Regions from separate parts of the Rhizobium sp. R693 genome, predicted to be linked through region 4. Evidence: predicted binding sites of a transcription regulator. Region 4 holds the regulator's gene; each other region holds the start of a gene.
What was found. Region 4 encodes PhoB, which activates phosphate uptake and scavenging genes when phosphate is short. Its sites were predicted from a motif close to TGTCATNNANCTGTCAT; they were not measured.
Positions count from the first base shown of each region.

Region 1: a site for PhoB is predicted at 5,945-5,961, ahead of ATY79_RS04385 (DUF47 family protein). Genes of this name have one in related genera too.
Region 2: a site for PhoB is predicted at 2,061-2,077, ahead of ATY79_RS21245 (UDP-2,3-diacylglucosamine diphosphatase). Genes of this name have one in related genera too.
Region 3: a site for PhoB is predicted at 3,754-3,770, ahead of phnC (phosphonate ABC transporter ATP-binding protein). Genes of this name have one in related genera too.

Region 1 covers NZ_LOKY01000003.1:46,824-54,259, forward strand. The annotation lists gene ATY79_RS04340 (cysteine synthase A) at 1-684, opposite strand, end outside; gene ATY79_RS04345 (ChrR family anti-sigma-E factor) at 901-1,563, shown strand; gene ATY79_RS04350 (SDR family NAD(P)-dependent oxidoreductase) at 1,663-2,496, shown strand; gene ATY79_RS04365 (hypothetical protein) at 3,298-3,537, opposite strand; tRNA gene ATY79_RS04370 (tRNA-Asn) at 3,759-3,833, opposite strand; gene ATY79_RS31260 (hypothetical protein) at 3,951-4,250, shown strand; gene ATY79_RS04380 (inorganic phosphate transporter) at 4,247-5,251, opposite strand; gene ATY79_RS04385 (DUF47 family protein) at 5,251-5,892, opposite strand; gene ATY79_RS04390 (BA14K family protein) at 6,092-6,523, shown strand; tRNA gene ATY79_RS04395 (tRNA-Cys) at 6,649-6,722, shown strand; gene ATY79_RS04400 (hypothetical protein) at 7,354-7,436, shown strand, end outside.
Region 2 covers NZ_LOKY01000034.1:105,910-113,345, reverse strand. The annotation lists gene ATY79_RS21250 (NADP-dependent malic enzyme) at 1-1,896, opposite strand, end outside; gene ATY79_RS21245 (UDP-2,3-diacylglucosamine diphosphatase) at 2,124-2,948, shown strand; gene ATY79_RS21240 (MFS transporter) at 3,110-4,330, shown strand; gene dgcA (N-acetyl-D-Glu racemase DgcA) at 4,282-5,265, opposite strand; gene ATY79_RS21230 (MlaE family lipid ABC transporter permease subunit) at 5,365-6,534, shown strand; gene ATY79_RS21225 (ABC transporter ATP-binding protein) at 6,544-7,389, shown strand; gene ATY79_RS21220 (MlaD family protein) at 7,399-7,436, shown strand, end outside.
Region 3 covers NZ_LOKY01000012.1:293,960-301,395, forward strand. The annotation lists gene phnE (phosphonate ABC transporter, permease protein PhnE) at 1-809, opposite strand, end outside; gene phnE (phosphonate ABC transporter, permease protein PhnE) at 818-1,786, opposite strand; gene phnD (phosphonate ABC transporter substrate-binding protein) at 1,857-2,762, opposite strand; gene phnC (phosphonate ABC transporter ATP-binding protein) at 2,853-3,698, opposite strand; gene ATY79_RS13345 (hypothetical protein) at 3,989-4,201, shown strand; gene ATY79_RS13350 (DapH/DapD/GlmU-related protein) at 4,280-4,897, opposite strand; gene phnL (phosphonate C-P lyase system protein PhnL) at 4,894-5,604, opposite strand; gene phnK (phosphonate C-P lyase system protein PhnK) at 5,669-6,445, opposite strand; gene ATY79_RS13365 (alpha-D-ribose 1-methylphosphonate 5-phosphate C-P-lyase PhnJ) at 6,442-7,323, opposite strand; gene ATY79_RS13370 (carbon-phosphorus lyase complex subunit PhnI) at 7,320-7,436, opposite strand, start outside.
Region 4 covers NZ_LOKY01000012.1:6,198-13,633, forward strand. The annotation lists gene argF (ornithine carbamoyltransferase) at 1-548, opposite strand, end outside; gene ATY79_RS11930 (aspartate aminotransferase family protein) at 591-1,787, opposite strand; gene ATY79_RS11935 (GcrA family cell cycle regulator) at 2,216-2,749, shown strand; gene phoB (phosphate regulon transcriptional regulator PhoB) at 2,848-3,531, opposite strand; gene phoU (phosphate signaling complex protein PhoU) at 3,568-4,281, opposite strand; gene pstB (phosphate ABC transporter ATP-binding protein PstB) at 4,325-5,140, opposite strand; gene pstA (phosphate ABC transporter permease PstA) at 5,155-6,477, opposite strand; gene pstC (phosphate ABC transporter permease subunit PstC) at 6,474-7,436, opposite strand, start outside.

The DNA.
Region 1 (7,436 bases), on a different contig from region 4:
GGCCGACTTGAGTTCGCCGTTCTTGTAGAATTCGTAGAGCGCGGCGCCATCAGGGTCCGCGATGCCGATCTTGATGTCCTTGCTGAACGCCCTGAGGCCGGCTGCCACCCCGGCAAGCGTCCCGCCCGAGCCGACCGAGCAGATGAAACCGTCCACGTTGCCGTTCATATCGTTCCAGATTTCGCGGGCCGTCGTTTCGATATGGGCCTGCCGGTTGGCGACGTTGTCGAACTGGTTTGCCCAGATCGCGCCGTTCGGGTCAGTCTTCGCCAGCTGCTCGGCGAGCCTTCCGGACACCTTCACATAATTGTTCGGATTCTTGTAGGGAACGGCGGGCACCTCGACGAGCTCGGCACCGAGCAATTTCAGGGCGTCCTTCTTTTCCTGGCTCTGGGTTTCCGGGATGACGATGACGGTTCGATAGCCAAGTGCCTTCGCAACGACGGTCAAGCCGATACCGGTATTGCCGGCAGTTCCTTCGACAATAACGCCGCCCGGCCTCAGCAAGCCCTTCTTCTCTGCATCGCGAATGATGTAGAGCGCCGCGCGATCCTTGACCGACTGGCCCGGATTGAGGAACTCCGCTTTGCCGAGAATAGTGCAGCCGGTCGCTTCCGACGCGCCCTTGAGCTTGATCAGGGGGGTGTTGCCGATTGCCTCTAGAACGGACGGATGGACGGTCATGGACTCTGCCTCTTTTGAACGCTTAGTTTAAGAACGGTCTTTTCCCTTCACAAGGCTAGGTTGGCAAGAAATGCTATTCCATCCCTTTGAGCGCAGCGATAAAATTAGACTTCGTCGTGGTCGAGGGGCATTGAACCGGAGCCGTCTGCGCCCCTTGTGATCCGGAGATTGACTTTCAACGTACGGATGACAACAAAGCAATCTCTAAAAGCGGAAATGACCGAAACCGTCATGGTTCACGAGCATATCGACACGGTCGATGTACTGATGGCGCACTATGTCGCCGGATCTCTTCCTCAGCCGGCGCGAGTGCTGGTGGAATCGCATCTCGAAATGAAGCCGGATCATCGCTTGCTGGTGAGTGATCTCGAATCTCTGGCCGGCGAGGCTCTCGAGCAGATGCCGGAGGCTGCGATCGGTGACCGCGCTACGCGGCTCGCGGCCGTCTTCTCCTCCGCGCCGCCCGCCGAAAACCACACAGCAACGAATCTGCGGATGGAAAAAGGTTTCTTCCCGAAAGCGATTCGCGATCTCGTCGGTTATGACTTGGACACTGTGCCCTGGAAAACGAAGCTTCCGGGCTTCAAGCAATACTCAACCGACCTCGATGGCTGCGAAGTCAGCCTGATGTGGATCAAGGCTGGCCGCGCGCTGCCAGCGCACACTCATAAGGGCATGGAACTCACCTTGATCCTGGATGGCGCATTCAGCGACAGCCGCGGCCGTTTCGGACCCGGTGATATCTCGGTCGCCGACGAGAGCGTTGACCATCGACCGATTGCCGAAAAGAACCGTCCATGCGTCGCGTTTTCGGTCCTCGACGCGCCGATCAAGCTGACAGGCTCCTTCCGCCAAATCATCGGCGACCTGATCGGCTGAAAGCAGCCACAATAGCGTGATATGCCTTAAATCCGGGAGATGGCGAGGAACTCCCGGACCTGTTTTGACGTTCAGAACACAGCCCGGAGGATATGTGCCATGCAAGATTTCGTCGCTCGTCCTGAACATGGAATAGCCTGGATTTCCGGCGCGAGTTCAGGAATTGGGCGAGCCTTGGCACTGAAGCTTGCGGGGGACGGATACAAGGTGGCTGTCACCGCTCGCGATCATGAAAAGCTTGCCGAATTGCAGGTTGAGGCTTCCGATCTGCCCGGCAGCATCATCGTGCTCGATGGTGATGTCACCAATCCCGAGGACATGGAGCATGTGCTTGCTTCAATCGAATACGAGTACGGTGCGCTGGCATTGGCGGTCTTCAACGCCGGCGTTTATTTGCCTATCCACGCGGAAGAGTTGAAGCTTTCAGATTTTGAGCGGAGCTTTGCTGTCAATCTGCAGGGTGTTGTGAATTGCCTTGTCCCGGCCGTAAGGCACATGAAGGTGAAGGGGCAGGGGCAAATCGCCATCGTCTCGTCGGTTTCAGGCTATGGCGGGCTGCCGACCGGTGCCGCTTACGGCGCTACGAAAGCCGCATTGATTAACATGGCGGAGAGCCTGAAATTCGATCTCGACAAGATGGGCATCCGCATCCAACTCATCAATCCTGGCTTCGTCGATACGCCTGCAACGAAGAGAAACCAATTTCACATGCCCTCGCTGGTCTCGGTCGAGGAGGCTGCCGAACAGATTTCGGCGGGACTCAAGTCTCAGCGTTTCGAGATTACCTTCCCGAAGCGTTTCACCTACACGATGAAGCTCGTCAATCTGCTGCCTTATAATCTCTATTTCTGGCTGGTGAATCGCTCGACCGGCTGGCGGGAGCGGCCGTTGGAAAAGCACCCACGGCCAGGTATGGCGCATCCGGCAGAGTAGCCGTTGCTGTCTGAGGCAGAGACGAGGCGGATGGCGGCCAGACAGGAGGTCATCTGTCAACAGGCCGCCACCCGCTCTCGTCAGCTCCGCGACAAAGACGACCTGGCGGACGTCTATATTTCTAGCCGCGGAAGCCTGCTCACAATAAACAGAATTCCAAGAGGCGTTCGAAGCGTTTATCGAAGCCCAATGGGCGAACACGCTCCTGTGCCGACCAAAAGCGCTCGCGCCATTTCGGCAAGTGTACCAGCATAGTCTAACCTGAAATCGAAGTCCCTGGCCAGTGACAAATTCGCCAAATTCGGCTAGGCGATCTCGCATTGGCATTTTGCTCCTGCGACGAAACAGGGGCTCGCGCGGAACAGACGTTTCGGCCGTCGTCGGAGAATTTTCGAGAGGTTCCAGCGCAAGAGGAGGGCCGGTTATCCCGGCCCTTTTGGAGGCCATCTATATCGGCCCGATCAGTTATCGTATTCGCGGCAAGCGTCATTGATTGATGCGCCACTCTCGCCGCCAGGGGTATCAACGCCCGAATTTGCATGTGCCGCACCCGGCAATCCATGGCCTTTGGCTGGGGCGTGATGCGTTGGGTTAACCGGGGCGACAGTGATCGGGTTTGCCGTTATCGCCGCTCGTATAGTCGCCCGCGTAGGTGCTGGAGCTGGGATTTGTGGGGCCGCCATTCGTTGGGCCGAACGGCTGCAGGGTCTTGGTCGGCGAAGAGCAAGGTGCTGATCTAGCGATACACCTGAGAGTGGGAAAAGAGATTCTCATGGTTAGCCAGCCATGATCGAAAGATGCTCAGTTCGACGTCTGGCAATGCGTGGTGTCGTTCATTCGCTGGCAACGGGTCTGGAAATTGGTCAGCGGCTGCTGTTGTTTCTGTTGCTGCTGCTTCGCGTGGAGCAAGCCGGCTCTCACCGTTGCACTCCCCGCAGGAATTTCCGGCCGTCTGACATCGGTATCGGGAGTCGGACTGTGACAGCCGGCCAGCGCAGCGACCGCACATAGCGCCGCGGCCAGAAGGAACATGCGTTTCATTGCTATTGCCCCTCTCCAATTCCCTGAGACACGCAATGCGTCGAACCTCAGGATACAATTGGGACGTGAAGAGTTCAAAGCGCTAAATCTGGGCAACACTACAGCGCACGGCCGTCGGTGCGAATATCCCAGGCGCCGACCGTTCGAAAGCATTTCAAAAGTGGGGAAAGAAAACACCTGCTTTTGGAATATCAACAAAAGCAGGCGCTTATCTTTGAAACTGGCTCCCCGGGCCGGATTCGAACCGGCGACCTGTCGATTAACAGTCGAATGCTCTACCGCTGAGCTACCAGGGATCACCGCTCGCCGCGGTGTGAGTGGCCTAATACAAATGCTTGCCCGATTTGCCAAGCGGTTTTTTCAAAAAAATGACATCCGCTTGTATTCGCTCTGAATAACCCCATCTCCTGTGGATGACTGAAGCACATGATACCACTGGAAAATCGGGCGCCAAGCGATTTGGCATCAATCACAACACCGGCCATCTCGTTCTAGGCTCCGTGAGCATTCCGTTTCCACGGTCGCGCCTCGGTAGAATGACGATCGGCATTCTGCTGATCCTGGGTGGCGTTTTGGGATTCTTGCCCATTTTAGGCTTCTGGATGCTCCCGCTGGGATTCATCGTGCTGTCGCACGATCTGCATCTCGTTCGCCGGATGCGGCGGCGAGTCTCTGTCTGGTGGAGCAAGAGGCGGAAACCGCCCCTTGATTAGCTGAACAAACCTGCGGTCCAATAAAACAGCGCCGAGATAAGCGCAGCCGCCGGAAGCGTGATTACCCAGGCAACGACGATGTTGCCTGCCAGGCCCCAACGGACTGCCGAGACGCGGCGTGCAGCACCCACCCCTATGATCGCACCGGTGATGGTGTGGGTCGTGGACACTGGAATCCCGAGCCATGTGGCTCCGAAGAGCGTCAGCGCGCCGCCGGTCTCCGCACAGAAACCCTGCATCGGGTTCAGTCGGGTGATCTTCGACCCCATGGTGTGGACGATTCGCCAGCCGCCGAAGAGTGTCCCAAGCGCCATCGCCGTCTGGCAGGAGAGCACGACCCAGAGTGGTACGTGAAAGCTTCCCCCGAGATAACCCTGCGAATAGAGGAGCACGGCAATGATGCCCATCGTCTTCTGTGCATCATTGCCGCCGTGACCAAGCGAATAGAGAGAGGCGGATACGAACTGCAGGACGCGGAATGTGCGATCGACAGCGAAGGGTGTCTGTCGAACGAAGATCCAGGAGACGGCAAGCACGAGGAAGAGCGCCAACATGAAGCCGATGAACGGCGACATGACGATGGCGCTCGCTGTCTTCAGCAATCCGCTCCACACGATTGAGCTGAAGCCGACTTTTGCGAGGCCGGCTCCCACCAGCCCGCCCACCAGCGCGTGCGAAGAACTGGACGGGATACCGAAGATCCAGGTGACGATATTCCAGATGATCGCACCCATCAGTGCCGCAAAGATGACCAGCGGTGTGACGATATTGGGATCGATGATGCCGGTACCGAGGGTTTCGGCAACGTGGAGACCGAAGAACAGAAACGCAATGAAATTGAAGAAAGCTGCCCAGACAACTGCATAGTGAGGTCGGAGCACCCGCGTCGAGACGATCGTTGCGATCGAATTCGCGGCATCGTGAAGGCCGTTCAGGAAGTCGAAGAACAGCGCAACCGCGATCAGGCCGGCGAGCACCGGAAAGGCGAGGGTGGCGTCCATCAAACGTTCTCAATCACGATGCCGCTGATTTCGTTGGCAACGTCTTCGAAGCGATCAACGACCTTCTCCAGTTCACCGTAGATTTCGCTGCCGACGATGTAGGCCATTGCATTTGACGCACCGTGACGAAGGAAAAGCTCCTTCAGGCCGTGGTCGTGCAACTCGTCCGAGCGCCCTTCGACGCGGGTGACCTCCTCCGCAATCGCCATGAGCCGCGGGGCATTGGCGTTGATGCGGTCGAGCAGGGGGATCGCCTCGCCGATGAGATGGGCAGCCTGCACGATGGCCGCCCCCATTTCTTGCATGCGGGGATCGAATTGGGTCTGCTCGAAGAGCCGGATCGTCTTGACGGTCTTGTGCATCATATCGATCGCGTCATCCATCGACTGGATCAGATCCTTGATATCGACACGGTCGAAAGGCGTGATGAAGCTTCGGCGAACCGCGAGTAGCACCTCGCGGGTGATCTCGTCGGCATCGTTTTCGAGTGCGACGATCCGATCGCAATGCCGCTCGGTGTCCTTGCCGGCAAGCAATTCGTTCAGCGCTTCCGCCGCCCCTACGATCGTCTGGGAATGCTGGGAAAAGAGGTCAAAGAAGCGGTCTTCACGCGGTAGAAGTTTACGAAACCAGCCGAGCATTCCATCCATCCGTTTGAGAATTTTTAGGAGCCCGTCATAAATTAGCAGGGCTTGCAATAAAAGTGTCACAATTGCACCGGCCAAGATTCTTTTCCGCCGTGCATTTGCAATGGGCGTCAGGGAACTTGAGACTTGCCTGAGCGTTAAAGTTCTAAGCGTTTTCTGACGCGAGACATGCAGGAAATGAGAAGGTGCTGGAATGAAGAAGCTTGCGGTACTGGTATTGGCAATCGCGACGAGCCTGTCCGGCATCGGACCGTCTTTCGCTGAAAATTCGGGTGACGAGCATTCACCTCAAAGCCGCGGCGAGTTTGGAGATTCCGGCGCCAGAAACAGCCGCAACTACGACCGCTGCAGCTTCTATCGTTGCGGTGGTTACCGGCATGGCCATTATAGTGGGCGCTACTATCATGATGATTACTATCGCCATTACGACAATGATGCCGGCGCACTGATCGGTGGCTTGGCGGCGGGCGCGATCATCGGCGGACTGATTGCTCAGCCACGGGCCTACCCGGTCGGCAATTCCCACGTCGATTGGTGTTACAGCCGTTACCGCTCCTATCGCGCATATGACAACACCTATCAGCCGTATTATGGCCCGCGGCGGCAGTGCCACTCACCATACTAATGGTTGATCATAGAAACCGGCGGGCATATCGATTGGAAATCCTGCCGGTTTTTTAATAACCCCCTTGCACTCAATTTCTATTCATTCTAAATGCCCGCCAACGCTTCGGTGATGAAGCGCAGTGAGGCCTCGTGGCGGAGTGGTGACGCAGAGGACTGCAAATCCTTGTACCCCGGTTCAATTCCGGGCGAGGCCTCCATCTTGATTTTCTATCCGTAAGATATTGATTTGCAGTCGGATTTTGTGACTCGGCTGCAGTGACTGTAGCCAAGTCGAGTCGGGCGCGGGCGTCTTATTCGGGTTTGCAGGTTGCTGTTCAATCGCCAGCCGGCAGTAAGTCTCCTGCCGTTTCGATCCTCGGGAATTTATTTGCAGCGAGCTCGCCAACCCACTTACTCCAATCGGACTAGGACCTAGGTCCATCTGTGACAGCTCTTACAACGGAGCTATGTTCTTTTTGCTGGTCTGCCGGGGGACAAGATAAGGCGTTGAAGGTATCGGACCCACTCCTTGATCAGCTCCATTTCGCTGCCCACGGCAGACAGGGCGGGGGTAAGTTTTCTGTCCCAGCAATGCTGAGGGGGCGGCCAGGTTGGTCGCCCCCTCCCGGATCATGATTACGTGGTCCTGCCGAGTATCTTGGCGGTCGGGGTCGAACGCTTCTGGACGCCTTCCTTCCAAATTTAAGCTCCGACGACATTTTTCTCCACCGGCATAGTGAAAATCCGCAAGGTGTTAGATTTGGTGCATGCTTTCCATGACCAAATCGGCGATTGCCGGGTTTTTGATAGGGCGCTAAGCTTCACCCTCAATTCTGAGGAGCGCCTATGATGTCGGCGACCAAAATACCGCAACTGATCTTTGCTTTAAGTGTGGCGCGCGAGATGGCCGAGCGTGAACTCCACGCCGAGAT
Region 2 (7,436 bases), on a different contig from region 4:
TTCCTCGGCAGCGAGAACCGCGGACTCGGCAATCTCTTCCGCGCTCGGATTGAAGGTGACGTAGGTGTCCGTGAAGAAGGTGGCGCCGCGTTGTGAAATCAGCAGGCTGAGTGCCGAGAAGTCGCACACGTCCTGCCTCTTGCCGATGATCTGGCGGACGTCGCGCAGATGCTTCTCGTAACGGCCTTCCAGGCCACAGATAAGCGCATCGGCTTCGCCCCGCTTCAGCGCCAACGCGCCGATAACAGTCGTGTTGGTACGAACGATCGTGCGCGCGGCTTCCGGAATGACGCCCCGACGTCCAACCAGCGAGAAATAGAGATCGACATATTCGCGGAAGCGCGGATCGTCTTCCGGGTTGATGACGTCAAAATCGGCTAGCGGCCGGATGCGCAGACCGTAGCGCTTCAGACGTGTTTCGATGACTGATGGGCGGCCAATCAGGATTGGCTTGGCAATGCCTTCTTCGAGCAGCACCTGTGCGGCGCGCAAGACGCGTTCGTCTTCACCTTCGGAGAAGATCACCCGCTTGCGCTCGGCATTCTTCGCCGCAGCAAAGATCGGCTTCATGATGAAGCCCGAGCGGAAGACGAAACGGTTGAGCTGGTCGAGATAAGCGTCGAAATCGGTAATCGGACGCAGGGCGACGCCGCTTTCGGCCGCGGCTTTCGCTACGGCCGGGGCGATCCGCAGGATCAGGCGCGGGTCAAAGGGCGAGGGGATCAGGTAGTTCGGGCCGAAGACGGGCGTTTCGCCCGAATAGGCGCGGGCGGCGACGTCGGATGGTTCTTCGCGCGCCAGTGCCGCGATGGCGCGGACGGCAGCCATCTTCATTTCTTCGTTGATAGTGACCGCGCCGCAATCCAACGCGCCCCGGAAAATATAGGGGAAGCAGAGAACGTTGTTCACCTGGTTCGGGAAGTCGGAGCGACCGGTGCAGATCATCGCATCGGGACGGGCAGCGCGGGCGAGATCGGGCATGATTTCGGGCGTTGGGTTGGCGAGCGCCATGATCAGCGGGTTTTCGGCCATCTGCGCCAGCAGCTCCGGCTTCAGCACGCCCGCTGCGGAAAGGCCAAGGAAGACGTCGGCGCCGCCGATGTTTTCGGCAAGCGTGCGCGTGTCGCTCTTCTGGGCGTAGACGCTCTTCCACTCGTCCATCAGTTCGGTGCGGCCTTCGTAGACCAGACCTTCGATGTCATGAACCCAGATGTTTTCGCGTTTGGCGCCCAGCGTGACGAGGAGATTGAGGCAGGCGAGGGCGGCAGCACCTGCGCCGGAGGCAACGATCTTGACCTCGTCGATCTTCTTGCTCGCCAGTTCCAGGCCATTGAGGATCGCGGCAGCGACAATGATGGCGGTGCCGTGCTGGTCATCATGGAAGACCGGGATCTTCATGGTCTCGCGCAGGCGACGCTCGATTTCGAAACATTCCGGCGCCTTGATGTCCTCGAGATTGATGCCGCCGAAGGTCGGCTCGAGCGAAGCGACGGTCGAGACCATCTGCTCGACGCTCGATGCATCGACCTCGATATCGAAGACGTCGATGTTGGCGAACTTCTTGAACAGGACGGCTTTTCCCTCCATGACCGGCTTTGATGCCAGCGGGCCGATATTGCCGAGGCCGAGAACGGCCGTACCGTTAGAAATGACCGCTACGAGATTTGCACGCGAGGTATAATCGGCGGCCGTCTCGGGATGATCGCGGATCGCTAGACAGGGTGCTGCGACGCCGGGGGAATAGGCAAGAGCCAGGTCGCGCTGGTTGCCGAGCGGCTTGATCGCCTGGATCTCGAGCTTGCCCGGACGCGGATAGCGATGGAAGTAGAGCGCCTGCTCGTCCAGGCTTCCACCTGCCAGATTCTTTTCCGTCTTGGACTTTTCCTGATGATCCATCATCGCCTCCGGGCTGCCGCATGCTGTCTTTGAAATGCCTTCAATACATCAAACGGGATGGCGGAACAGTCGGAATTTCCGTTCGAAATACGAAAACAGCGCAAATCTGTCGCCGTTGCATCGAGGCGCGGTGGCAACCGGGAAAATCAGGCAGGGCACCAGCATGTCATCTTCCTGAAACACGACTCTGGTTTTGAGAGGCAGGTGAACGATGGGACACGAGCAGGATGCTTGTGAGGGACAACATGGATACGCGGCACTTCCGTACGCTTTTCATTTCCGATGTACATCTCGGCTCCAAGGCCGCGAAGGTGGACTTCCTGTTGGATTTTCTCAAGCATCACGAGGCGGACACCATTGTCCTCGTTGGCGACATCGTTGACGGCTGGCGGCTGAAGCGTAGCTGGTACTGGCCGCAGGATTGCAATGACGTCGTTCAGAAGCTGCTGCGCAAGGCGCGCAAGGGCACGCGGGTCATTTATATCCCCGGCAATCACGACGAATTCCTTCGCGACTTTCCAGGCACCCATTTCGGTGGCATCGAGGTTGCCGAGCGCATCATGCATGAAGCTGCCGACGGCAAGAAGTACCTCGTGCTGCACGGCGACGAGTTCGACGTCGTGGTGCGCAATGCCCGCCTGCTCGCCTATCTCGGTGACTGGGCATACGACATGGCGATCATGGTCAATATTGGGCTCGCGGCGATCCGCCGCCGGATGGGAATGCCTTACTGGTCATTTTCCGCATGGGCCAAGCTTCAGGTCAAGCATGCGGTCAACTTCATCGGCGAGTTCCAGCGCGTCGTCGCTGACGAAGCTCGGAAACATGGTGCGGACGGCGTGATTTGTGGCCACATTCACCATGCGGTGATGGAAGACATGGATGGGATCCGCTACATCAATACCGGGGACTGGGTCGAAAGCTGCACAGCGATCGCCGAGCATGAAGACGGCACCTTTGAATTGATCGAGTGGCGCACCATGAGCGATCTACAGTCGATTCCGATGGCGATCGGTCATCGCGAAAAGGACGTCGCGCAGCAGGCCGCCTAAAGCGGTCTTGCGAGCCCGTAATTCAATGAATCTATTTAGCCCGTTGTGTCTTTGCGATAGGCCCTATTTATTTTCTAAAACGTTTCAGTTGGGCAATTTCTTGCCATAGTCGCCCTTAGGTTGACGTGTTAGGCAACGTTCAGTTCCTACAGGTCTACCCCATGATTCCCGCGCAAAATCCTCCGGCGAGTGAGGGGGCACCACCGCGCTTCCGTGTGCTCAGTGCCTTGTCCTATTGTGCGCCTTTGCTCGTCAACGGCGTTGCCCTGCCGTTTTTCCCGATGTGGCTTGCGCTGCACGAGTTCAACGACCATGAGATCGGTGTCATTCTCGCCGTGCCGATGGTGGTGCGCGTGCTCGTCGCTCCCATCGTCGCGATGTATGCCGACCGGATGAAAGAGCGCGCCGATGTGCTGCTGTTTTCAGGCTGTCTATCGCTGCTGACGGCGATCGCGCTCTACTGGACGAATACATTCTGGCCAGTGCTGATCGTCTACACGATCCAGGGAGCGACCTTTGCCTGTTATGTCCCGGTCGTCGAGTCGATCGTGATTTCCGGTGTCAGGCGCTGGGGGCTGGATTACGGCTCGATGCGGGTGTGGGGTTCGGTCGCGTTTATCGTCTCCACCCTGATCGGCGGGCAGTTGATCGGGCACTGGGGCGGCGAGATGGTGCTGCCGGTCATGACCTTTGGTTTCGTGACAACCGTTGTGATGGCGATCTACTGTCCACGGATCGGCCCGACACGCAGGCGCGGAACGCCCGTCGATATTTCCGCGGCGACCGGCAGTTCGCTGCGTCAACCGCATCTGCTTGCATTGCTGATCGGCGTCGCAATCCAACAGTCGAGTCATGCTGTCTTGCAGGCGTTTGCGTCCCTCTACTGGCGGGATCTCGGCTTCTCAGGGACGCAGATCGCGATCCTTTGGAGTGCCGGCGTTGCAGCCGAGGTAACGGTGTTCTTTCTGTCCCGGCGGCTTAGCCGTCGTTTCAGTGCCTGGACGCTGATTCGGTTTGGTGCGGCGGTCAGCGTCTGTCGCTGGATCCTGTTCCCGATGCACTGGGGTTTCTGGGGCTTCTTTTTGCTCCAGTGCATGCATTCCTGCACCTACGCCTTCGTGCATACCGGCGTACAGAGAAGGATCGTCGCCTCCGTGCAGGAGACTCAGGAATCGTCTGCACAGGGCGCCTATTTCTTCTACAACGGCATGTTCATGGGGCTGATGACGATCGCCTCCGGCTACATCTATGCGTGGCTAGGGCTCGCAAGCTACTACGTCATGGCGCTGGTCGCCCTGACCGGACTGAGCCTGCTCATCGTGGCTTACTATCTTCAGCCCCAGAGCGTCGTTTCTGGCGGCCAGACGAGAGAGGCGGCGTAGCGCAGCCCTGGTTCGCGGTCGCGAGCCAGAAGCAGCGGTCCGTCCAGGTCGACGAATTCGGCATCCTGCGCCAACAACACGGCCGGCGCCATTGCCAGCGATGTGCCGACCATGCAGCCAACCATGATCTTGAAATCAAGGCGTTGCGCCTCTTTTTTCATGGCGAGCGCCTCGGTGAGACCGCCTGTCTTGTCGAGCTTGATGTTGATCGCATCGTAGCGGTCGCGAAGGCTTGCCAGGTCGCCGGTGTGGTGGACACTCTCATCCGCACAAACGAGCACGGGACGGTGGATCTCAGCCAGAAGCTCATCCTTGCCCGCCGGCAGCGGCTGCTCAACGACGGCGACACCCATCTCGGCAGCGATGCGCAGATGATGCTCCAGCGTCTCTTCAGGCCAACCCTCATTGGCATCGAGAATGATCGCGACATCAGGCGCTGCCTCGCGCACCGCGCGGATGCGGCTTTCATCGTCGCCCGTACCGACCTTGACCTTCAAAAGCGCCCGATCGGCGTTCGCGCGCGCCTGCGCTGCCATGACATCAGGCTCACCGAGAGAGATCGTGAAGGCCGTCGTCAAAGGTTTCGGCTTCATGAGACCCAGGTTTTTGATGACCGAATTGCCAGAGCTCTTGGCTTCGAGGTCCCAGAGGGCGCAGTCAACCGCATTGCGCGCCGCACCGGGTGGCATCGCTCGCTGTAGTTCCTTGCGCGTCAGGCCCGCCTCGATCAGCGGCCTTGCAGCTTCGACCTGGGCGGTGACGCTTTCCATGGTCTCGCCATAACGGCGATAGGGAACACCCTCGCCCCGGCCGACAATCCCGTGCTCGCGGATTGTGCAGAGGATCACGTCTGCTGACGTTTTGGCGCCGCGCGAGATCGTAAATGTGCCTGAGATGGGGAAGGATTCCGTCTGAATTTCAAGCGACCGTGGCATATTTGCAATCCTGCGCGCATGGAAATTTGGTGTGGCTTGGGTATATTGATCCGAAGCGGCGAACCGCTAGTTCGCGAGTCGGCAATGTCGCCGTAAGCCTTGAAAGACACAAGCGTTTTGAAGTCCGAAACCCGTAACGCCGCCTCACTGCATGTGGACGACCAGACCCATGGCGCGGGCCAGCTCGTTCATATCGAGGGGAACTGGCGAAGCGCGAACCTGCATCTCGTTTTGCGCGACTTCGAGAAGCTCACTGCGGGTCGAAGCGGCGAGGTGACCCTCGACCTGTCAGGCGTGACGGACATCGACACGGCGGGTGTCTGGCTGCTGTGCCGGCTGAAAAAGCAGGTGGAAGGCGCAGGTGGCACCGTGCGCTTCGAAGGCAGCAACGCGCATATCGACGAAATGATCGCGGAGTTTTCCGAGGAGCCGCCGCTGTCCGAGCAGGAACCGCAGCAAGGCGCAAGCTGGCTGGAGTGGATCTTCGCGCCGATCGGCAAGATCACGTTCGAGATATGGAACAACCTTGCAGCCGCGATGTATATTCTCGGCTCCGCCGTCCGCGGCGCACAGATGAAGTTCGGGCGCGGCAGTGGGGTCTCGCCGGCGTCGATCGTCAATCAGATCGACCATATGGGCGTACGCGCGGTGCCGATCATATTGCTGATGTCGTTCCTGATCGGCGCGATCATCGCGCAGCAGGGCGCCTTCCAGCTCCGCTATTTCGGCGCGGAAGTCTTCGTCGTCGACCTCGTCGGTATCCTGCAGCTTCGCGAAATCGGCGTGCTCCTGACGGCAATCATGATCGCTGGCCGTTCCGGTAGCGCCATCACCGCCGAAATCGGCTCCATGAAGATGCGCGAGGAGGTCGATGCGCTGAAGGTGATGGGGCTCAATCCCGTCGGCGTGCTGATCTTCCCGCGCCTGGTTGCCCTTACGGTGGCGCTGCCGCTGTTGACCGTCATTGCGAACTTTGCGTCGCTCGCCGGCGCAGCCGTGGTTGCCTGGGCCTACTCCGGCATTACCTTCGCCAACTTCATCGCCCGCCTGCATGAGGCGATCACCCTGTCGACGGTCCTGTCCGGGATGATCAAGGCGCCGTTCATGGCGCTGGTTATCGGTATCGTTGCGGCGGTCGAGGGCTTAAAGGTAGGCGGCAGCGCCGAGTCGCTTGGCCAGCATGTGACCGCGTCGGTGGTGAAGGCGATCTTCGTCGTTATCCTCATGGACGGGCTTTTTGCCATGTTCTATGCGGCCATCAATTTCTAAGGATCGTACGTGGACGGACAACAGACAGAGACCAGAAACAACGAGGGGCGGAAAGTCGTGCTGTCTGCGCGTGGCGTCACCGTCGGTTTCGGGTCGAAGGTCGTCCTCGACAATCTGAACCTCGATATCTATCGCGGTGAAATTCTCGGTTTTGTCGGCGCGTCGGGAACGGGCAAGTCTGTCTTGATGCGGACCGTGCTTCGGCTGCTGCCGCGGCGCTCGGGCACCATCAAGATTCTCGGTCAGGACTTCGATCAACTAGACGAACCGCAGCGCAATGCGCTCGACATGCGGCTCGGTGTGCTGTTTCAGCAGGGGGCACTTTTCTCCTCGCTGACCGTCAAGGAAAACATCCAGGTGCCGATGCGCGAGTATCTGGATCTGCCGCAGTCGTTGATGGACGAACTGGCTCAGCTCAAGATCCGGCTGGTTGGACTCGCGGCTGATGCTGCCGACAAATACCCTTCCGAGCTTTCGGGCGGTATGATCAAGCGTGCGGCGCTGGCACGCGCCCTGGCACTCGATCCCGAGCTGGTGTTCCTCGACGAACCGACGTCAGGCCTTGATCCAATCGGGGCAGCGGAGTTCGATGAGCTTATTGCAAGGCTCAGGGACACGCTTGGACTGACCGTCTACATGGTCACCCACGACCTCGACAGCCTCTTCTCCGTCTGCGACCGCATTGCCGTGCTTGGCAAGAAACGGGTATTGGTCGAGGGAACAATAGACGACATGCTGGCCTGCGATGATCCGTGGGTTCAGGCTTATTTCAAGGGCAAGAGGGCGCGCTCGATCGTGCCGCAAAACAGCCACGCCGGCGACGACAGCCTGGCGCAAGATAGCCGCGGGAAGTGAGCGGATACGATGGAAACAAAAGCGAACTACACGATTGTCGGCTTTTT
Region 3 (7,436 bases), 290 kb from region 4:
AGCGGAAAAGCGAACAATGCACCGAGCAGCGTCCCCAGGAAAGCCATCACGATGGTCTGGAACAGTTTTGTCCAGACGTCGCCGTGCTGCCAGGCGCTGTTGTGCCAGATATTATCGAAGGCAAGCGACAGGTTGGATTGGCCGGGCTTCAGTTCCGGTCCCGAAACGATCAGGCTGATGACCTTGCTCGCCGGCTTGCCGAAGAATGGCGATTGGGTGTCGAAAACGAAATTCGCCCAGCCGAGGAAGCGCTTGCGCACCTTGACGCGATCGACCGAAATGCTGACGTCGCCGGCAAAGCCCAGGTCGGCTAGGACGTTGTCGTCGTAGACCGTCATCCAGCTCGGCACGGGGCCGACGAGCTTCGGTGCGCCGCTGGAGACTTCCACCGGCACGCTGATGCCGTGGGCGGTCACCGTCGTCTCCGTTTTGGAGATGGTAACGCTGCGGCTTGTGCCGCTGACCGAAACCGTGACGCTGCCATCCGGATTGTTGATGACCCAATCCGGATGCGGGTTGTCGCCGAGCGGCGAGAAACGCGGATATTTGACCGTGATGCCGTCATCGCCAATGCGCAATTCGGGCTGCACGTCATAGCTTACCCACTGGCTGAGATAGAGGCCGACACGCTCCCAATGGGCATCGGCAAGCAGCTTCGGCAGGTCGAAGAACCAGGTTGCGTAAAGCCCATAGACAAGCGTCGCGATCACGATCATCAGGCCGCCGAAGCGCTGCCGGAAGGAACGTTTGAAATACTCCGGATAACGCTGCTCGATCTCGTGCATCCGGTTGGCGTCGATCACCGTCATGGCGGACCTCAATGCTGCAAAAGGAAGGCGTGCTCACCGACGAGGCGGCGGCGCAGCCATGCGGAGAACTGGTCGACCGCAACGATGGTGATGAAGAGCAGGAGAACGAGAGCCATCGTCTTGGCGCCGAAACCGCGCGAGATGGAGAGCTTCAACTCCTCACCGATACCGCCGCCGCCGACCGCACCGATGATGGTGGAGGCGCGGACATTGATCTCCAGGCGCAGCAGCGCGTAGGAGACGAAGTTCGGCATGACCTGCGGCAGGGCAGCGAAGCGGACGCGCTCCGACCAGCTGGCGCCGACGGCTTTCATGCCTTCATCCGGCTTCATGTCGATGTTTTCGACAACTTCATAGAAAAGTTTGCCGAGCGCACCGATGGTGTGCAGGCCGACTGCAATGATCGCGGCAACCGGACCGATCGACAGGATGGCGGAAAACAGGCCTGCGATAACAATCTCGGGGAACGCGCGGAGGAGTTCCGTCAGACGCTTGGCGATGATGCGCAGCGGATTGGACGGCGCCAGATTGCGGGCCACGAGAAAGCTCAGCGGCACGGCGAAGATGAAGCCGATGATCGTCGAAACGAGCGCGACGTTGATCGTGATGATCATCAGCTCGAAATATTCGGGGATATAGAAGCCGTCCCAGACATAGACGCGACCCTGGGCGAAATTATACTCTTCACCGGTCTTCTGGGTCGCGTTTGCGATATCCAACAGGGCGCGCCAGACGTCATTCCAATCCTTGGGAATGAGCCAGCTCAAAAAATCGAAGAGATGCGGCAGGCGCTCGAGGAAATGGCCGGCATTGCTTTCATCGGCAAACCGCACGGAGGCGATGAAAGCGGCAAGCAGGATCACCAGCCCAAGGCCGGTATAGAAGCGGCGGCGGGCCACCATCTTGCTCCAGGCGTCACCGATTTCACGGGCGCTTTGCTGGGCCGGCGCGTGTGCGTTGGGATCGGCAAAAGTCATGAACGATGTCCGCTTTCTTCGCAACAAAAAGGGCGGCTTGTTACGGCCGCCCTTCAACCGTCAGGATCGATCAACCGCCGATGGCAGCCTTACGAGCATCGATGATGGCGTTGTAGAAGTCAGGCTGAACCTTGGTGTAGCCCTGGTAATCGCCGCCTTCGATGGCTGCGAAGCACTTGGCGTCCTTTGCCGGGAGCTTCATGAAGAAGTCGGTGAGCTTTGCCTGCCAATCAGCGCCGAGTTCGTTGCGAACAACGAGCGGGCCGTTCGGGATCAGGGGCGAACGCCAGACTTCGACGAGCTTGTTCGGATCTACGGTGCCCTTGTCGACAGCCTTGCGGAAGGTGCCGGACGTGTAGCCGTCCTTGAAATCGCCGATGCCGGAGGAGTCGTCAACAGCGATATCGACCTTGCCGTCATAGGCAGCGAGAAGGTTGTTCTCGTGGCCGCCGTTGAACTGCGTGGAAGCGAAGTACTGGTCATTCGGCATGCCAGTGTCCTTCGGGATCTGCGTCAGCGGGATCAGGTAGCCCGAGGTGGAGTCCGGATCGGCGTAGCCGAGCTTCTTGCCCTTGGCGTCCTTGATGTCCTTGATGCCCGAGGACTTCAGAGCGAGACCGATCGAGTGGTAGCCCGTCGAACCGTCCTTCTGAACGGTCGTCAGGATCGGGGTGACAGCCTTGTCGTTCTTGATGGCGATCGCAGCGTAGCCCGAAGCGCCGAGTTCTGCGAAGTCGAGCGTGCCGCCGAGAAGACCCTGGATAACGCCGTCATAGTCGGCAGCCGGGAAGAGCGAAACCTTCTCGAAGCCGAATTCGGTCTTCAGGTGGTCAGCCAGGCAAGCGTAGTTACGCAGGCGATCGGCTTCGTTTTCGCCACCGAGAATACCAATGCGGAATTCCTTGAGGTCTGCAGCATGCGAAACGCCGGCAAGCGCAAACAGCGCCGTCGCGGCAAAGAGTGCTTTCTTCAACATGGTACTCTCCTGATTGACCGGTCTTCCCGGCGATCCCTGGTTAAGAAGACGTGCGCCCATAACGCGGGCTTACGATCGAGGCCGCCCCTCTCAGAGACCGGCCAGCGCCAGCGGTTGCAAGCCGGCGGATTGATTGGCGGCGGCAGCCGCGGGAATGTTGATCGAGGTCGAGGTCATCGTCTCGTCGATGCCGGCGCCATCCTTGTCGGTGCCGTAAATCTGTTTGACGGCTTCAGCCGTCAGTTCGGAGGGCTTGCCGTCGAACACGACGCGGCCAGCAGCCATGCCGACGATGCGTTCGCAGTAGTTGCGGGCGGTATCGAGTGTATGAAGATTGGTGATGACGGTGATGCCTTCGCGCTCGTTGATGTCGCGCAGTGCGTCCATGACGATCTTGGCGTTGAGCGGATCAAGCGAGGCGATCGGCTCGTCGGCGAGCACCATCTTCGGGTTCTGCATCAGGGCGCGGGCAATCGCCACGCGCTGCTGCTGGCCACCCGACAGTGTGCCCGCCATCTGCAAGGCCGTCTGCTCGATGCCGAGGCGCTCAAGGGCGGCAATCGCGTGGATGCGCTCCTCGCGGCTGAAGAGACCAAGCAGGCTCATCGCGGTGGAGCGATGATTGAGACGGCCGAGCATGACGTTTGTCAGCACGTCGAGACGCGGAACGAGATTGAATTGCTGGAAGATCATCGCGCAATCGCGCTGCCAGTTGCGTAGCGCTTGGCCGCCAAGGCTGGATACCTTGACACCGGCGAAATGGATCGAGCCCGATGTCGGCTCCTGCAGGCGGTTGATCATGCGCAGAAGCGTGGACTTGCCCGCACCGGAACGTCCGATGATGCCGACCATCTGGCCCTGAGGAATGTCGAGCGTAACGGAATCGACGGCGGTCTTCTTTCCGAAACGGCGGGTGACATTCTTCAGCTCGAACATCATGCTCTTCCTCATAGTCCAAAGGCGATATGAGGGAGTGCATTAGTCCTGCTTGATGAAGCTCCAATGTCAGTTTTGTGTAAGGACTGTCATAATCGAGCCTTTGACGGACATCGGATCCAGCCGCGGTCGTGTGCCGGATAAACAATAGCGACGAGAACCTGCCAATCGCAGCTGGGGCTGAGCGATTGCACACGAAGTCGGTACGCGAGGTATCGTCATTGCAGTTGACCCGATCACCGGTCGATGGCAGGCAATTCAACGGATATCGGGGATACTGGAGTAAAGCGATGGATCAGGCACTCTTCAAAAGCCTGTGCAAAGACGGGAAGTTCAAAGAGGCGCTCAGTCTCGCCATCCGTGGACACGAGAGCGAAAAGTTCACGCCGAGCCGCTTCTCGATGGACAAGAAGACCGGACAGCCGATCTTCTACCGCGGCAACAAACGCGTCGAGCCGGACGAGACCGGTGAATGGCAGTTGGCGAAGAACCCAAATCCGTAGACCAAAGCCTGGCTTTTCGCGTGGGGCTGCCTTCGTGGACCGAAGAGAAAAGCCCCTGAGCGAACTCAAGGGCTTCGGTCACTGCTCGTAGCGGGCGAGAAAATCTTCGACGCTGAGGTTCCGGAAGTCCTGCAGGGCGACCCGCAGGCGATCATGCTCCCAATCCCACCAGGCGAGCTTGTCCATGCGTTCGCCGACCTCTTTCGGGAACCGCTCGCGGATCAGCTTGGCGGGGACGCCGCCGACGATGGTGTAGGCAGCGACATCCTTGGAGACGACCGCGCCGGCACCGATGACGGCGCCGTTGCCGACCTTGACGCCGGGCAGGATGGTGGCCCCGTGGCCGATCCAGACGTCATGGCCAATGACGACGCGGTTGGAGCGGCGCCATTCGAAGAAGTCGGCCTCCATATCGGCATCCGGCCAATAATCGGCGGCGCGATAGGTGAAGTGATGCAGCGTTGCGCGCCAGGTCGGATGGTTGGTGGCATTAATCCGCACCGAGGCGGCGATGTTGACGAACTTGCCGATCGTCGCGCACCATATCGCACCGTCCTGCATGACATAGGAATAGTCGCCGAACTCGACTTCCTCCATGCGGCAACGCTCCGAGACCTCCGTGAAGCGACCGAAGGTGGCGTTCTTCACCGATGCTGTTTCGTGGAAATAGGGCTCGAGGCCAATCTTGCGGCTCATGCGGCGATCGCATTTCGCGGCGAGAATTTCTGGACGTCGAGAATGCGGTCGGCGACGGCCTCGCGCACCTCTTCATCGTGGAAGATGCCGAGAAGGGCGACGCCCGCCTTCTTCTTTTCCTCGATCATGCCGACGACGAGGGCGCGGTTCCTGGCGTCGAGCGAGGCGGTCGGCTCATCGAGCAGCAGGACGGTGTGCTCGGTGATGAAGCCGCGGGCGATGTTGACGCGCTGCTGCTCGCCGCCGGAGAAGGTGGCGGGCGGAAGCTGCCAGAGCGCTTCCGGCAGGTTCAGCTTCGAGAGAAGGTTTGCCGCCTTCTCGCGCGCCGTTTCAGCTTTCTCACCGCGGGCGACCAGCGGCTCGGCCACCACGTCGATGGCCGCGACACGCGGAACGGTGCGCAGGAACTGGCTGACATAGCCGAGCGTATGACGGCGCACGTCGATCACCGTGCGCGGGTCCGCCGTTGCCAGATCGACGATCTTGTCGTGATGCTTAATGAGAATCTGGCCGCTATCCACGGCATAGTTGCCGTAGATCATCTTCAGCAGCGAGCTCTTGCCGATGCCCGACGGGCCCTCGAGGACGACGCATTCCCCGCATGCGACGGAAAAGGATACATCCGAAACGACCGGCAGCTTGATGCCGTCGCGCAGGTGCATGGTGAAGCTCTTGACGACTTCAGAAACAACGAGTGGCGTTGCCATGATTTCTTTCCTTAGTTTCGCTTGCCGCCGACACCGGTAGCCGGAGTCGGAACAGCATTCGCGATCAGACCTGCAGGATGGAGGAAACGAGGAGTTGCGTGTACGGCTCGCGCGGATCGTCGAGGACGCGATCGGTCAGCCCGTGCTCGATGACATGACCATCCTTCATCACCATCATGCGGTGCGACAGCAGGCGCGCGACGGCGAGGTCGTGGGTGACGATGATCGCGGCAAGGCCGAGATCATTGACGAGGCCGCGCACAAGATCGAGCAGGCGGGCCTGCACCGAGACGTCAAGGCCGCCGGTCGGCTCGTCCATGAAGACCAGGCGCGGGCCGGTCACCAGGTTGCGAGCAATCTGCAGGCGCTGACGCATGCCGCCGGAGAAGGCACGCGGCTGATCGTCGATACGGCCTTCGTCGATTTCGACGCGCTGCAGCCAGTCGATGGCCGTGGAGCGGATGTTGCCGTAGTGACGGTCGCCGATCGCCATCAGGCGTTCGCCGACATTGGCACCGGCCGAGACCGTCATACGCAGGCCGTCAGCCGGATTCTGATGCACGAAACCCCAGTCGGTGCGCATCAGGAAGCGGCGCTCGGCCTCGTTCATGCGGTAGAGGTCGCGATAGGCGCCGTCGCGCATGTGATATTCGACGCTGCCCGTTGTCGGCATCAGGCGAGTCGAGATGCAGTTGAGCAGCGTGGTCTTGCCTGAGCCGGATTCACCGACGATGGCGAGCACTTCGCCGGGCCAGAGCTCGAAGGAGACGTTGCGGCAGCCGATGCGGTTGCCGTAGAACTTCGAGACGTCATTGACTTTGAGAAGCGGGGTGTCGCTCATTCGGCGGCCTCCTGACTGGGTGCCAACATCTCGCCGGCATGCCCGCGGGCGCGGCGGTCTTCGCAATGGTCGGTGTCAGAGCAGACGAACATGCGCCCGCCCTTGTCGTCGAGGATGACCTCGTCGAGATAGACCTCTTCTGCGCCGCAGAGCGCGCACGGCTTGCCGAAGCGCTGGATCTCGAAGGGATAATCCTCGAAATCGAGGCTGACGACTTCGGTATAGGGCGGAACGGCATAGATGCGCTTCTCGCGCCCTGCCCCGAAGAGCTGCAGCGCATCCGACATGTGCATTTTCGGATTGTCGAACTTCGGCGTCGGCGACGGATCCATGACGTAGCGGCCGGCGACCTTGACCGGATAGGCGTAGGTCTTGGAGATGCGGCCGTTGTGCGCGATGTCCTCGTAGAGCTTCACATGCATGAGGCCGTATTCCTCAAGCGCGTGCATCTTGCGGGTTTCGATCTCGCGCGGCTCGAGGAAGCGCAGCGGCTCGGGGATCGGCACCTGGTAGACCAGCACCTGATTGGTCCCGAGCTTTTCTTCCGGGATGCGGTGGCGGGTCTGGATGATCGTCGCTTCCTTGGTGTGCGTCGTCACCGCGACATTGGCGACCTTCTGGAAGAAGGCGCGGATCGAGACCGCGTTGGTCGTATCGTCGGCGCCTTGGTCGATGACCTTCAGCACATCATCCGGGCCGATGATCGAGGCCGTGACCTGCACGCCGCCGGTGCCCCAGCCGTAAGGCATCGGCATTTCGCGCGAGGCGAAGGGCACCTGGTAGCCGGGGATGGCGATCGCCTTCAGGATCGCGCGGCGGATCATGCGCTTCGTCTGTTCGTCGAGATAGCCGAAATTGTACGTGGCCAGATCGGTCATTCCGCAGCCTCCTTGATGGTATCGTCGCCGCCGGTGCGGTTGGCTTCGAATTCGTGGCGCATGCGACGGACCAGATCGAGTTCCGCCTGGAAGTCGACGTAGTGCGGCAGCTT
Region 4 (7,436 bases):
ACCGCCATATTCATGCGATAGCCGAAACGCGCAGCTCCTTCGACAAGCGAATGCAGCACGTTGTTGCCGTCGCCGGTCCAGGCGATCGTCTTGCCCTTGATCGGACCGCGATGCTCCTCGAAGGTCATGATGTCAGCCATGATCTGGCAGGGATGCGTATCATCAGTCAGCGCATTGATAACGGGAACCGTTGCATGCTCGGCAAGCTCCAGCATGCGGGCATGATCGGTCGTGCGGATCATGATCGCATCGACATAGCGCGACAGCACCTTTGCCGTATCGCCGATCGTCTCGGCACGGCCGAGCTGCATCTCGGTGCCCGACAGGAACAGCGTCTCGCCGCCGAGCTGGCGCATGCCGACGTCGAAGGAGACGCGGGTACGGGTCGAGGGCTTTTCGAAGATCATCGCCAGCATCTTGCCGGCGAGCGGCTTATCGCCCTGCCCGGCCTTGAAGGCCTGCTTGCGTGACATTGCGTCATTCATGATGAGCCGCAGGTCGGATGCCGTGACGGCGGAGAGATCGAGGAAGTGTTTTGGGGAAGCCATTGTCTTTACCTATCACGCCCGCCTTGCGACAGGCACTGTCCATTAAGCCGTCTTTTTGACCTTTGAAGCACGCACGCTTTCGGCGGCGCGTTCGAGGCGGGCAAGGCCCTCGCGGGCTTCGTCGGCTGTGACGACCAGGGGCGGCAGAAGACGAATGACGTTGTCACCGGCAGGCACACCGAGCAGGTGAGCGTCACGGATCGCCTGCAGCAACTCGGAGGACGGCACGGCAGCCTTGACGCCAAGCAGCAGCCCCTCGCCTCTGATGTCCTCGATGATATCAGGATAGCGATCCTTGAGCGAGGCCAGCCCCTGGCGGAAGACCAGCGAGACGTCGCGCACCTGCTGCAGGAAGCCTTCCGCGAGGATCACGTCGAGCACGGCGCCGCCCACAGCCATGGCAAGCGGATTGCCGCCATAGGTGGAGCCATGCGTGCCAGCCTTCATGCCGGAAGCGGCCTCTGCCGTCGCAAGGCAGGCGCCGAGCGGGAAGCCACCGCCGATACCCTTGGCCACTGCCATGATGTCGGGAGTGGCGCCGGACCACTCGTGCGCAAAGAGCTTGCCCGTACGGCCCACACCCGTTTGCACTTCGTCGAAGATCAGCAGCAGGCCGTTTTCGTCGCAGATTGCGCGGAGCGCCTTCAGAAACTCGTTGGTCGCCGGGCGAACGCCGCCTTCTCCCTGAATAGGCTCGATGAGGATAGCGGCCGTCTCGCTTGTGATAGCGGCGCGCACGGCATCGAGATCGCCGAACGGAACCTGATCGAAGCCAGGAGCCTTGGGACCGAAGCCTTCGAGATATTTCTCCTGGCCGCCGGCAGCGATCGTCGCCAGCGTGCGGCCATGGAAGGCACCTTCGAAGGTGATGATGTGGAACCGCTCGGGATGCCCCTTTGAAAACTGGTAGCGGCGCGCGGTCTTGATCGCGCATTCCAGAGCTTCCGCGCCGGAGTTCGTGAAGAACACCTTATCGGCGAACGTCGCCTCGGTGAGCCGCTTCGCGAGCGTTTCCTGGCCAGGAATCTCGTAGATATTGGACAGGTGCCAGACCTTGTCGGCCTGCTCCTTCAGCGCGCCCACCACATGCGGATGGCCGTGGCCGACGGAAGTCACGGCAACGCCTGCGCCGAAATCAAGATATCGCTCGCCCGCTTCGGTGATCAGCCACACGCCTTCTCCTCGCTCGAACCGCAGCGGGGCACGAGAGTAGGTGTCGTAAAGCGCGGCTTCAGCCATGGCGCGATCTCCTGTCAATAACCATCAGCGGGCGGACTCCGGCTAAGGAACGCAGTGTCCGGAAATTAAAAATGCCGCCTTTCGGCGGCAAGCAGCACTATTTACTTTTCGCACTGCAATGTCAACAAAACTGAGGTTTTCCAGCACGCGTCAAGCTGCCATCCGAAGGCGGCAGACCTATCAACAACTAATGTTGCAAAAATGACTCTCACACCCAGCAAGTTGGGGAAAACTTGAAATTCGATTCGCCGAGATTCAACCGACTCTTGTCACGGAGTCAGCCTCACACTAGGTTAAAACTCAATTACTAGACTGCATGCGGCGGAACTAGTCACCAAAATCGAGCAGGCGTTTCTTGCCTTGGATACGTCCAGGGCAACGGTGAAGGATTCTGCCTACACCAACGCTAATAAGGCGGAGACAGGGGCATGAACTGGACAGACGAGCGCGTTGAAAAACTGAAGAAGCTGTGGTCCGAAGGGCTTAGCGCCAGCCAGATCGCGGCACAACTTGGCGGTGTAAGCCGTAACGCTGTCATTGGCAAAGTCCACCGTTTGAGTTTGCCTGGCCGCGCCAAGGCCGGGGGCACGACAACGACTGTCAGAACGCCCAAGCGCACGACATCCGCGCCCCGCGCTCCGAACTATGCGTCTCGCGTCGCCACACGCACCGTCGCCCGCCAGCAGGGTGCGACTATGCTCAAGGAAGAAATCGAGATCGATGCGATCGAGGAAGTCCGGTATCGTCCGGCCGCAAACGTCGTCGTTCCGATTTCGCGCCGCCTCGGCCTGACTGAACTGACCGAACGCACCTGCAAGTGGCCGGTCGGCGACCCGCTGAAAGATGATTTCCACTTCTGCGGCTGCGAGTCTCCGGACAACTCCCCCTATTGCACGTATCATCAACGCATGGCCTATCAGCCGGTGAACGAGCGCCGCAAGGCTGCCAACCGGGTCGCTTGACCCGGAAGCCGGATAAGGACCAAAGAAAACGGGCCCTCGCGGGCCCGTTTTTCGTTTGTGAAATTTTATGAAAGTCGCGCTGGCTTTCCGGGGAAAGCTTAGGCTTCCATGGAATAGCCGGCGCCGCGAACCGTGCGGATGACGTCCTGCATGTTAGAGAAGTTCAGTGCCTTGCGCAAACGACCGACATGGACGTCTACAGTACGCTCATCGACGTAGATGTCGTGACCCCAGACGCCGTCAAGCAATTGCGAGCGCGAGAAGACGCGGCCAGGGGACGCCATGAGGAATTCGAGGAGCCGGAACTCGGTCGGACCGAGGCGGACTTCGCGGCTCTTGCGATGAACGCGATGCGTCTCGCGGTCGAGCTCGATATCGCCGCACTTTAGTAGCGTGGAGAGCACTTCCGGCTTGGCACGGCGAAGCATCGCCTTGACGCGAGCAACCAGCTCCGGTGTCGAAAACGGCTTGACGACGTAATCGTCGGCACCGGTGGAGAGGCCGCGAACACGTTCGCTTTCCTCGCCGCGGGCCGTCAACATGATGATCGGCAGGCGCTCGGTCTCCGGCCGCATACGCAGGCGACGGCAGAGCTCGATGCCAGATACGCCAGGCAGCATCCAATCGAGGATCAGGATGTCTGGCGTCCGTTCCTGCAACCGAATCTCGGCTTCGTCGCCGCGCAGGATGGTATCGACCTCGAAACCTTCAGCCTCAAGGTTATAGCGAAGAAGCACGCTCAGTGCTTCTTCGTCTTCAACGACAGCTACTTTTGGGATCATTCGTTTCGGTCTCCTGGGGGCGCGGTCGCGGAGCGATTATTCAGTGACTGCGCCGACGGTGTTGGCGGTATCGTCCTTCGGACGTTCGCCTTCCGGCTGGGCACCGGTGGCCATGTAGTAGATGGTTTCGGCAATATTGGTGGCGTGGTCGCCGATGCGCTCGATGTTCTTGGCGCAGAACAGGAGATGCGTGCAGCTGGTGATGTTGCGCGGATCTTCCATCATATAGGTGAGCATCTCGCGAAACAGCGAGGTGTACATCGCGTCGATTTCCTCGTCGCGCTCACGGATCGACTTTGCCTTGTCAGCAGCGCGGCTCGTGTAGACGTCGAGCACTTCCTTGAGCTGGACCAGCGCGAGCTCCGAGAGGTGCTCGAGGCCGCGTGCGAGCTTGCGCGGCACGCCGGCGCTCTGGACAGCAATAACGCGCTTGGCAGTGTTCTTGCCAAGATCGCCGACGCGCTCCAGGTCCGCCGCGATGCGGATGGAGCCCATGATCTCACGAAGGTCGGCTGCCATCGGCTGGCGGCGCGCAATCGTGACGATCGCCTTGTCACCGATCTCGCGTTCGGCGTGGTCAAGGATCACGTCGTCGGAGATGACCTTCTGGGCGAGAGCCGTGTCGCCGTTGACGAGGGCGCGAACGGCATCCGAGACCATCTGCTCGGCCAAACCGCCCATTTCCGAAATGCGGCGGGACAGGAACTTCAAATCATCGTCGTACGCGGAAAAGATATGTGTCGATGCCATAGGGCTCATCCTTGAATATCGTGAGTGCTACCAAAGCGACCGATCAACCGAAGCGGCCCATGATGTAGTCCTGGGTGCGCGGGTCGTCCGGGTTGGTGAACATCTTGTCGGTATCATTCTCCTCGACGAGGTTGCCGAGGTGGAACATGGCGGTGCGTTGCGAAACGCGGGCGGCCTGCTGCATCGAGTGCGTCACGATGACGATCGTGTAGTTCTCGCGGAGTTCGTGGATCAGTTCCTCGACCTTTGCCGTGGCGATCGGATCGAGTGCCGAGCACGGCTCGTCCATCAGGATCACTTCCGGGCTGACGGCAACAGCGCGGGCGATGCAGAGGCGCTGCTGCTGACCACCGGAAAGTCCAGTGCCGGCTTCATGAACGCGATCTTTCACCTCGTTCCACAGACCGGCGCGCTGTAGGCTGAGCTCAACGATTTGGTCCATGTCGGCCTTCGACCTGGCGAGACCGTGGATACGCGGACCGTAGGCCACATTTTCGTAGATCGTCTTCGGGAACGGATTTGGCTTCTGGAACACCATGCCGACACGGGCACGGAGTTCCACCACGTCAATATCCGGATCGTAGATATCTTCGCCGTCGAGCGTGATCTTGCCGGTCACGCGGCAATTGTCGATCGTGTCATTCATACGGTTCAGGCTGCGCAGGAACGTGGACTTGCCACAGCCCGATGGTCCGATGAGGGCCGTCACAGTGTTTTCGCGGATGTTCAGCTTCACATCGAAAAGCGCGCGCTTCTCGCCGTAATAAACCGAGACGTCCTGGCCGATCATCTTGTAGGGAATGGTATTCATCTTCTGATCAACCGCTTTCTCAACTGCTGCTTCCGTCAACATGTTCATAATGTCTACTCCGTTTACCAGCGGCGCTCAAAGCGACGACGCAAGAGAATGGCTCCGAAGTTCATGACAATCAGGAACAGGAGCAGGACGATGATGGCACCCGACGTGCGCTCGACGAAGGCGCGCTCGGCTTCGTTGGCCCACATATAGACCTGCACAGGCAGGGCCGTCGAAGGCTCCATCGGCGTTGCCGGAGCGTTTGCAACGAAGGCGACCATGCCGATCAGGAGGAGCGGCGCGGTCTCGCCGAGCGCGTGCGCCAGGCCGATAATGGTGCCGGTCAGGATGCCGGGCATCGCCAGCGGCAGCACGTGGTGGAAAACCATCTGCATCTTGGAGGCGCCGAGGCCTAGGGCAGCCGCCCGGATCGACGGCGGCACGGCGCGAAGCGCTGCGCGAGTGGCGATGATGATCGTCGGCAAGGTCATCAGCGTCAGCACGAGACCGCCGACCAGCGACGCCGAGCGCGGCAGGCCTGCGAAGTTGATGAAGACGGCTAGACCGAGCAGGCCGTAGACGATCGAGGGAACGGCTGCAAGATTGTTGATGTTCACCTCGATCAGGTCCGTAAGCTTGTTCTTCGGGGCGAACTCTTCAAGGTAAATCGACGCGGCAACGCCGATCGGCAGCGCGAGAACGAGCACGATCAGCATCAGGTAGAGCGAGCCAATCAGCGCGACGCCGAGGCCCGCGGCCTCAGGACGGCTGGAGTTGCCGTTGACGAAAAGGCCGGTGTTGAACTTCTTGTGCAGGGCGCCGCTCTCGGCCAGCTGGTTCATCCAGCCAACCTGCTTATCGTTCACCTTGCGGTTCTTTTCGTCGACCTTGAGGTCGATCTGACCCTTGTTGGCAGAGTCGATGTTGGCGTCGGCAAGCAGCGTTACATTGACGGTCTTGCCGATCAACGACGGATCAGCAACGACCATGTCACGCAACTGGATCGGCGCACCCTTGGAAACCATCGCGGTCGCGTCACGGACATCCGGACGGCTCGACGCATTGAGGTTCAGTGCCTTGATCATCGCGTCGCGGATGAGAACCGGGTAGTTCGCAGCGACCAGAACGGACGGGTCAGCCGCTCGCTTGTTGTTCGGATCAAGTACCTTCTCGCTGAATTCGATCGGCAACGTGATCGCCGTCTGCTGAAAGGCCGTATAGCCCTTGCTGATGATGCTCGTCAGCAGGATCGCCAGGAAGATCAGGCCAAAGGAAATCGCGGCTATGCCATAGGCACGGAACCGGCGTTCAGCGGCATAGCGGCGCTTCAGGCCGATATCACGACGTTCAGGCGCCTTCGAAACGACAACGCCCTGAACCGGAGAAACAATATCCGTCATTCGTACTGCTCCCGGTATTTGCGCACGATGTAGAGCGCGTAGATGTTGAGGCAAAGCGTGATGCAAAACAGCGTGATGCCAAGGGCGAAGGCGACCAGCGTCTGCGGCGAGGTGAACTCGAGGTCGCCGGTCAGCTGGTTGACGATCTTGACCGTCACTGTCGTCATCGGCTCGAACGGATTGAGCTGGATGCGCGCCGCAACGCCCGCCGCCAATACGACGATCATGGTTTCGCCGATGGCTCGCGATGCGGTCATCAAAAGCGCACCGACGATGCCGGGCAGCGCTGCGGGAAGCACGACCTTCTTGATCGTTTCCGAGCGCGTCGCGCCGAGACCGAGCGAACCATCGCGGAGTGCACGCGGCACGGCGGTGATGATGTCGTCCGACAGCGACGAAACGTATGGGATCAGCATGATGCCCATGACGATACCCGCCGTCAGGACGCTCTGCGCCTGAATGAAGTTCGTATAGTTGCCGGAGAGCAGGCCGCTCACCTGCGAAGACAGGTCGCGCAGGAACGGGCCGACGGTGACAAGGGCGAAGAAGCCGTAAACGATCGTTGGAATGCCAGCGAGGACTTCGAGCAGCGGCTTGGCGATCGACCGGACCCTGGGAGCAGCGTACTCGGCCATGTAGATTGCCGCGAAGAGGCCGACGGGCACCGCGACCAGCATTGCGACAAAGCCGATATAGAGCGTGCCGAGCAACAGCGGGATCAGGCCGAACTGCCCGAAGGACGAGCTGCCAGCGCCGGCAAAGCGCGGATCCCACACCGTTCCGAAGAAGAAGTCTGCGGCAGGAACGGCCGCGAAGAAGTGGGCTGCCTCCGTCAGCATCGACAGAACGATACCGATCGTCGTCAGGATGGCGATCGACGATGCCAACAGGAGACCCCAGAGCATGACGCGCTCGACGCGGTTTCGTGCCCGGAACCGCGGCGCGACTTCCCGGAGCGC